One region of the Pectobacterium wasabiae CFBP 3304 genome, then DNA from elsewhere that is predicted to be linked to it. Evidence: predicted binding sites of a transcription regulator. Region 1 holds the regulator's gene; each other region holds the start of a gene.
The links. The regulator PurR, encoded in region 1, represses purine synthesis genes. The targets are predictions, from matches to a motif close to CANGCAAACGTTTGCNTG.
Positions count from the first base shown of each region.

Region 2: a site for PurR is predicted at 1,031-1,048, ahead of pyrD (quinone-dependent dihydroorotate dehydrogenase). Genes of this name have one in related genera too.
Region 3: a site for PurR is predicted at 855-872, ahead of cvpA (colicin V production protein). Genes of this name have one in related genera too.
Region 4: a site for PurR is predicted at 1,304-1,321, ahead of purM (phosphoribosylformylglycinamidine cyclo-ligase). Genes of this name have one in related genera too.

Region 1 covers NZ_CP015750.1:4,563,045-4,565,249, reverse strand. Annotated here, with positions in the region: gene cfa (cyclopropane fatty acyl phospholipid synthase) at 1-265, opposite strand, end outside; gene purR (HTH-type transcriptional repressor PurR) at 574-1,599, opposite strand; gene cydH (cytochrome bd-I oxidase subunit CydH) at 1,990-2,079, shown strand; gene A7983_RS20730 (C40 family peptidase) at 2,178-2,205, opposite strand, start outside.
Region 2 covers NZ_CP015750.1:3,866,939-3,869,143, forward strand. Annotated here, with positions in the region: gene pepN (aminopeptidase N) at 1-954, shown strand, start outside; gene pyrD (quinone-dependent dihydroorotate dehydrogenase) at 1,158-2,168, shown strand.
Region 3 covers NZ_CP015750.1:206,301-208,505, reverse strand. Annotated here, with positions in the region: gene folC (bifunctional tetrahydrofolate synthase/dihydrofolate synthase) at 1-27, shown strand, start outside; gene dedD (cell division protein DedD) at 17-769, shown strand; gene cvpA (colicin V production protein) at 946-1,446, shown strand; gene purF (amidophosphoribosyltransferase) at 1,468-2,205, shown strand, end outside.
Region 4 covers NZ_CP015750.1:3,280,916-3,283,120, forward strand. Annotated here, with positions in the region: gene purN (phosphoribosylglycinamide formyltransferase) at 1-136, opposite strand, end outside; gene purM (phosphoribosylformylglycinamidine cyclo-ligase) at 136-1,173, opposite strand; gene upp (uracil phosphoribosyltransferase) at 1,544-2,170, shown strand.

The sequences.
Region 1 (2,205 bases):
GTAATGTATTTTCTAGTCCTGCGCGCAGGACACGATGGAAAAACATATCCAACCGTTCACACTCCCACCATCCGTCCATATAGCTTTCACCTAACCCCAATGAACCTTCCTGCAAGACGCGTTTAAAAAAACTGGTATTGATCACGTGGATGTCAAAAGGACGAGAGCCGTTAATGGTGATATCCGCAGCGGTTAGCCTTTCCTGCATGATTTTGAACCAGGGCGAGGTATGGCTACGCTGTTCTTTTGCATAAGGTGTACCCATGATGTCTCCTAAATTTTTCACGTGTGAAAGTATGGAAAAACATACCTGGACAGCACTTACCGCAGCCGATGTATCGGCTGTCACCAGAGAAAAATGAAGAAGAAATTTGCGCGTAAACGGGGTGCCCATTGGCAAAAAATGCGTACCTGTTTACCGAAGTGCGGCCATCACTATTTTGGGTTTTATCAGTGAAACTGAAACGCAAAGTTCAGTTTAGAGTCGCTTCAGCCAATATACAAGAGAATTGGCTGAAGCAGAGAGGGAAAGCGGATAGGTATAAGAAAATCGTGTGTGTTGAATTGTCGAGGTTAGCGGCGATAATCGCGGAACGGGCCGTCGGCAACCGAGCGGCGCTCAATCAGCGTCGGATGCACTTCAATGACGTGTGCATCTTCGCGCTTGCTGGTAATACGATCCAGCAACATAGAGAAGGCGGATTGGCCCAGACGCTCTTTCGGCTGATGGATGGTGGTTAGTGCCGGTGTAAAGAACCGTGCGTGACGCACATTGTCATAACCGATCACCGAAATATCCTGTGGTACACGTAACCCCAATTCGTCTGCCGCACAAATGGCACCCATCGCCATGATGTCGCCACCACAGAATACGGCGGTGGGCCGCTGTTTTTGCGCGAGAATCTGATGCATGGCTTTATAACCGGATTCCGGTTCAAAATCGCCTCGCACGACCCATTCATCGCGCACGGCGATGTCGGCTTCCTTCAACGCTTTTAAAAAGCCAAGGTAGCGTCCGTTGCCCGTGTTGCGCTCTTGTATTCCTGGGATGGCACCGATATCCCGATGGCCGCGTTCAATCAGATAGCGACCCGCCATATAGCCGCCTTCAAAGGCGTTATCGATGATGGTATCGGTGAAATCGCTGTGCATTTGTCCCCAGTCCATGACGACCATGGGAATGCTGCGATAATCTTCCAACATGCCCAAGAGTTCTGGCGGGTATTCGGCACACATGACCAGCAGGCCGTCGACGCGTTTTTGCGCCAGCATCGAGAGATAAGCGCGCTGTTTGCCGATGTCGTTATGAGAATTACACAGCACCAGCGTGTAGCCTTTGGCATAACAACTGTTTTCGACTGCTTCAATGATCTCAGCGAAATAGGGTGCTTCGCTGGATGTGGCCAGCAAGCCGATAGATTTAGTGTGATTAACTTTGAGGCTGCGGGCGACGGCGCTGGGCGAGTAGTGCAATTCCTTGATTGCTGCCCTGACGGCTGCCTTAGTCTCTTCGGCGACGAAACGTGTTTTATTAATCACGTGCGATACGGTTGTGGTGGAAACGCCAGCACGTTTTGCCACATCTTTAATCGTTGCCATCTAAAAATGACTCCTGAACTTACCTGTTACAGACGTAAGTATATTGTTAATCGTTTGCCTACGTTTAAAGTTCTTCTTCTAAGCTAAAAAACAGGATTTCAGAAGGAGAGTGCCGAATGTTATACCGAAGGGATCTGGCTTGACGTTTTTCGACTGATACGCAGCGCTTTCATAAACAGCGGATTGTGTCCGATTTATCATGAAAGTGAAAGGGCTAATTTATACTATTAGTGATGCATTCGTCGGAGATTTTTCGCTAGAATTATGAAAGAATCGTAATAACCCTATTATTTGTGGCTTTAACTGCCCTGTGGGTTCTGCTGCAAATGGTGGTGTCTTTTTTTCAGAGGAAGTTTCAGATGAAACTTGTTCGCTAATAAGGAGTGGTTTATGGATACAAATCTGAAGATGTCTCTGCTGACAACCGTTGGCTCGTTGGCCGTGATCATCGCATTTAGCTTTGTTGCGGTGCTGAACTAACCGCTCGGTGCTTCCGCATTAGTTAAGCACGCAGACACGTTTGTGGTGCATAAAACGTGTCTGCATCACTGCTGTTCGACGTAGGTTGCCCCTATCTCTTAACGAATAGTCTGTGGTGTCACCACG
Region 2 (2,205 bases), 700 kb from region 1:
ATGCGTCATGCGAGTAATGCATTCTCACGTTGGGATGCAGCACAGAGTTTGCTGGCTAACTATATCCGTCTGAACGTTTCCCGCTATCAGCAGAAGCAGCCGCTTTCCGTGCCAATGCATGTTGTTGACGCTTTCCGTGGCGTATTGCTGGATGACAAACTGGACCCGATGCTGGCTTCTCAGATTCTGACATTACCGAGCGAAAACGAGATTGCCGAACTGTTTGATATCATCGATCCCACCGCAATCGCTGCCGTGCGTGACAGCATGACGCACACGATGGCGCAAGAGATGGCGGATGAGTGGTTGGCGGTATACCACGCGAATCACGCACCGCAATACCGTATCGAACACGCGGATATGGGCAAGCGCGCGCTACGCAATACCTGTCTGCATTATCTGGCATTCAGCGATGCAAATCAGGCCGATAAACTGGTGCACACGCAGTTCCGTCAGGCCGATAACATGACCGACTCGCTGGCGGCGCTGGCGGCGGCGGTTGACGCTCAGCTACCCGTGCGTGATGAACTGCTGGTGCAGTTTGATGACCGCTGGCATCAGGATGGTTTGGTCATGGACAAATGGTTCGTGCTGCAAGCCACCAGCCCAGCAGATAATGTGCTGACCCGCGTGCGTGAATTGTTGCAACACCGCTCATTCAGCCTGAACAATCCTAACCGCCTGCGTTCGTTGGTGGGAGCGTTTGCGGCATCGAATCCATCGGCTTTCCATGCAGAAGACGGTAGCGGTTATCGCTTCCTGACTGAGATTCTAACCGATCTGAACACCCGCAATCCGCAGGTCGCGGCACGGATGATCGAACCGTTGATCCGCTTAAAACGCTATGATGCTAAACGGCAGGCGCAAATGCGTCAGGCGCTGGAGCAACTGAAGACGTTGGAAAATCTGTCTGGCGATCTGTTCGAGAAAATCAGCAAAGCACTGCAAGACTAATTCCGTCACGACCATTCCTCTATCACACGCGGTAGCCTGCCGCGTGTGATATTTCCTCCTACGCTAACATCTCACTTCCGCAAACGTTTTACTTTCCGCAGAGATGGCACTACCATCACCGACCGTGAGTTAAACCGTAATCCACTATTGCTTACTCCCAGCGTAGGCAAGATACCTTTGCGATAGGGATCTCAGGAGACAATATGTTCTATCCCGTTATCAAAAAAGCTCTGTTTCAGCTCGATCCAGAGCGTGCGCATGAGCTGACCTTCCAACAATTACGCCGTATTACCAACACGCCTTTTGAATTTCTCGTCCGCCAATCCGTTCCGACTAAGCCAGTTACCTGCATGGGATTATCTTTTAAAAATCCACTGGGCCTAGCTGCGGGATTAGATAAAGACGGCGAATGTATCGATGCTTTAGGCGCAATGGGATTTGGTTTTATTGAAGTGGGTACGGTAACGCCGCGTCCACAAGCCGGTAATGATAAACCGAGATTATTCCGCGTAGTGGAAGCGGAAGGGTTGATCAATCGGATGGGGTTCAATAATAAAGGCGTGGATTACCTGATCGAGAATGTAAAGAAAACGCGTTTTGGTGGTGTATTAGGGATCAATATTGGCAAGAATAAAGATACCCCGGTTGAGCAAGGAAAAGACGATTATTTGATCTGTATGGATAAAGTTTATCCTCACGCTGGCTATATCGCTATCAACATTTCGTCACCCAATACGCCGGGATTACGCAGCCTGCAATATGGTGAAGCGCTGGACGATCTTTTGCTGGCGATAAAGAATAAGCAGACAGAATTAAAAGAGAAGCATCAGAAATATGTCCCAGTGGCCGTGAAGATCGCCCCGGATCTTTCTGAGGAAGAATTGATCCAAATTGCCGATAGTCTGGTGCGTCATAACATCGACGGTGTGATTGCTACGAATACAACGCTCGACAGAAAACTGATTCAGGGATTAAATCATTGCGGGCAAACGGGAGGATTAAGTGGGCGTCCATTGCAGACGAGCAGCACGGAAATTATCCGCCGTTTGTCACAGGAATTAGCGGGACGTTTACCGATTATTGGCGTTGGTGGAATTGACTCTCTGGTCGCCGCACGTGAAAAAATGGATGCCGGTGCGTCGCTGGTACAGATATATTCAGGGTTTATTTTCCACGGTCCTCGCCTGATTAAAGATATCGTTACACATATTTAATCCGAAAGTCCTTTCATTTCTAGCTGGGGGTTTATTT
Region 3 (2,205 bases), 690 kb from region 1:
GATGAGGAGAAGGCGAATGGCGAGTAAATTTCAGAATCGATTGGTTGGCACGGTCATTCTGGTCGCGCTGGGCGTGATCGTCTTACCCGGCCTATTGGATGGCAAGAAAAAGCACTACGAAGATGAGTTTGCCTCAATTCCGCTGATCCCTAAACCGGGCGACAGCAATGAGATGGAATCGCTGCCTGCGCTGAACCCGTCGTTGCCGAGCCAGCCACCGGAAGGGGCGGAAGCAGCGATGCAGAACAGTCCAGAAGCCGAAACGCCGGAAGCTAAATTACCTGAAACCAAGGCTCCCGAAACGTCCACGCCGCCATCATCGTCCCGCTCAGGCACAAACACGCCAGCCATGACGGCGCCGCCGGTAGTGGTTGAGCGTCCGCCAATTCAGACACCAGTGCCAGTGACGCCGAAGCCTCAGCCAAAACCTGAGCCTAAGCCAGAAGTGAAACCGAAGCCTGAACCTAAGCCGGAACCGAAACCGGAAGTGAAGCCTGAAACGCAGCCGACGCAGCAAGCGCCAGCCGGACAGGCCTATATTGTGCAGCTTGGTGCGCTGAAAAATGCGGATAAGGTGAACGAAATTGTCGCTAAACTTCGTCTCTCTGGCTATCGCGCGTATACCGTACCGTCAACGCCAGTTTCAGGGCAAATCACCCGTATTTATGTCGGGCCGGATGCCTCAAAGCAGAAACTAGAGTCTTCTCTGGGTGAACTGCAACAGTTGAGCGGATTAAGCGGGCAGGTGCGAGCACATTCGGTTCGCTAAGAGACCGGTAGATAATAGAATCAGGCGTGACGGATTGTTGGTTTTTACGCCTGATTATCTATCGATGAAATCGGCGGAAATACGCTACGCAAACGTTTTCTTTTTCTGTTAGAATGCGCCGCGAACAGGATGACGTAGCGGCTTATCGGTAGCATCGTTCATTATTAGGATAGTTCATGGTTTGGGTTGATTACGTCATTATTGGCATCATCGGGTTTTCGGCTCTGGTTAGCCTTATCCGGGGGTTTGTTCGTGAAGCGCTGTCGTTAGTAACCTGGGGATGTGCTTTTTTTGTTGCCAGTCATTACTACGCTTACCTCGCGGTCTACTTCACCCGTTTTGATGATGAGCTGGTGCGTAACGGCATTGCGATTGCCATTCTGTTTATTGCAACGTTGATTGTGGGAGCTATCGTCAACTATGTGATTAGTTCACTGGTTGAACGTACCGGATTATCCGGCACCGATCGCGTTCTGGGCATCTGTTTTGGTGCGCTGCGCGGGGTGCTGATCGTTTCCGCACTGCTATTCTTTCTGGATACGTTCACCGGTTTTTCACAAAGTGATGACTGGAAACAGTCCCAGTTAATCCCGCAGTTCAGTTATATTATCAGGTGGTTTTTTGACTACCTGCAAAGCACGTCAAGTTTCTTGCCGCAGCATTTATCGCTGCGGTAGCGCTGATGAGGAAAAGACACCATGTGCGGTATTGTCGGTATCGCCGGTTTTACACCGGTCAACCAGTCGATTTATGACGCGTTAACGGTGTTGCAACACCGTGGGCAGGACGCTGCGGGTATTGTAACCATCGATGCCTTTAATTGTTTTCGCCTGCGTAAGGCCAATGGCCTGGTGAAGGATGTGTTTGAAGCGCGGCACATGCAACGCTTACAGGGAAACATGGGGCTTGGCCATGTGCGTTATCCGACCGCAGGCAGTTCCAGCGCCTCGGAAGCACAGCCTTTCTATGTCAACTCTCCGTTCGGCATCACGCTGGCTCACAACGGTAACCTGACGAACGCCCACGAACTGCGTAAAAAGCTGTTCGAGCAGGAGCGTCGCCACGTTAACACCACGTCCGATTCTGAAATTCTGCTGAATATTTTTGCCAGAGAGCTGGACCGTTTCCAACATTATCCGCTGGAAGCCGATAATATTTTTGCGGCCGTTGCTGCAACGCACCAGCAAATTCGCGGTGCCTATGCCTGTGTTGGCATGATTATCGGTCATGGCATGGTGGCGTTCCGCGATCCTAACGGTATTCGTCCGCTGGTCATTGGTAAACGCGACCTGGAAGATGGCCGCAGCGAATACATGGTAGCGTCAGAAAGTGTTGCGCTGGATACGCTGGGCTTTGAGTTTTTACGCGATGTTGCGCCGGGAGAAGCGATCTACATTACGGAAAAAGGACAACTGTTTACCCGTCAGTGCGCAGAG
Region 4 (2,205 bases), 1.3 Mb from region 1:
GTTCTAGTCCGTAAGCCTCCGCATTATTACTGAATACGGCGACAATCTTTCCTTTAAGGCGTCCGTTTTTACAGGCGTCAATCAACGCCTGTAAGTTGCTTCCATGACCTGAAATCAGCACAACGATGTTTTTCATCAGTTAATAACCACTGCGTCTCCGGCATCGGTTTGGGTAATGACGCCGATTTTCCATGCGTTTTCGCCGCTGCTGTTGAGTAACGCAACGGCCTCGTCTGCCTGTTCGGCTGGCAGTGCGATGATCATACCAACACCGCAGTTGAAAGTACGATACATTTCGTGGCGGCTAACATTACCAGCCTGTTGCAGCCAGTTGAAGACCGCAGGCCATTGCCAACTGGATTCGTCGATAGTTGCCTGCATGCCTTCTGGCAGCACGCGTGGGATATTTTCCCAGAAGCCGCCGCCGGTCAGGTGAGAAATCGCGTGGACATCCACTTTCTCAATCAGGGACAGCACGGATTTCACATAGATTTTGGTCGGTGCCAGCAGGTGGTCGGCCAGCGGTTTGCCTTCCAGTTCGAACTGCTCTGGATTGGTTTTGCTGACTTCAAGCACTTTGCGCACCAGAGAATAGCCGTTTGAGTGCGGGCCGCTTGCCGCGAGGGCAACGAGAACATCGCCGTGCTGAACTTTGCTACCGTCAATGATTTCTGATTTTTCTACGACACCGACGCAGAAGCCGGCAACATCGTAGTCTTCACCGTGATACATGCCCGGCATTTCGGCGGTTTCACCACCGACCAGCGCACAGCCTGATTGCTTACAGCCTTCCGCGATACCGGTAATCACGCTGGCAGCGGTGTCGACATCCAGCTTACCCGTGGCGTAATAGTCGAGAAAGAACAGCGGTTCAGCACCCTGGACGACCAGATCGTTCACGCACATCGCAACCAGATCGATACCAATCGTATCGTGGCGTTTCAGATCCATCGCCAGGCGCAGTTTGGTGCCGACTCCATCAGTGCCGGAAACCAGAATCGGTTCGCGGTATTTTTGCGGTAAGGCGCACAAGGCACCGAAACCACCCAATCCACCCATAACTTCCGGGCGACGGGTCTGTTTCACTACACCTTTGATTCGGTCTACCAATGCATTACCTGCATCGATATCCACGCCTGCGTCTTTATAGCTGAGAGAGGTTTTGTCGGTCACTGCTGAGTCCCCACGAAGGTTACGGGTTGTATTCAAAAACAGACTTGTATTAAAAAAATATGGCATTCAGAAAACACGGTATTTGGAAAAGATACTGTGGTAAAAATAATGCGCGCTAATTCTAACAGTGTAGGCAATCGTTTGCGAGTGATGAGTCATCGGCTGGCTATTTTTCGTTGATGACGACAATTTATCTCCTCGGTTGATCTGGATCAGGCTTAATCATATGGCGCTAAGTAAAAAAGGCGGTATAATCCCGCGATTTTTTTTACGACGGGCTCTCGTGCCCGCCGCCCTGCGGGCCGCCGCAAGCGGTGTTTAAAACGCGTTTAGCGTTTTTGTCCGTCCACTAGCCGATGGGGAGATAATGATGAAGATCGTCGAGGTGAAACACCCACTTGTCAAACATAAACTGGGTTTGATGCGTGAGAACGATATTAGCACTAAGCGCTTTCGCGAGCTGGCTTCCGAAGTGGGAAGTTTGTTGACTTACGAAGCGACGGCCGATCTGGCCACCGAAAAAGTCACCATTGATGGCTGGTGCGGTCCGGTTGAAGTCGATCAGATTAAAGGCAAGAAAATTACCGTTGTACCGATTCTGCGTGCAGGGTTAGGGATGATGGAAGGCGTGCTGGAGAATGTCCCTAGCGCGCGTATCAGCGTTGTCGGTATCTACCGTAATGAAGAGACGCTGGAGCCTGTTCCCTATTTCCAGAAGCTGGTTTCCAATATCGAAGAGCGCATGGCGCTGGTTGTTGACCCAATGCTGGCGACCGGTGGTTCGATGATCGCGACGATCGATCTGCTGAAAAAAGCAGGCTGCCACAGTATTAAGGTACTGGTATTGGTCGCGGCTCCAGAAGGGATTGCCGCATTGGAGAAAGCTCACCCGGATATTGAGCTTTATACCGCATCCATTGATAAGGGTCTCAACGAGCAAGGTTACATCATGCCGGGCCTGGGTGATGCGGGCGATAAAATATTTGGTACGAAATAACAGGTAAGCCGACTTATAGTCGGCTTTTTTTTGGC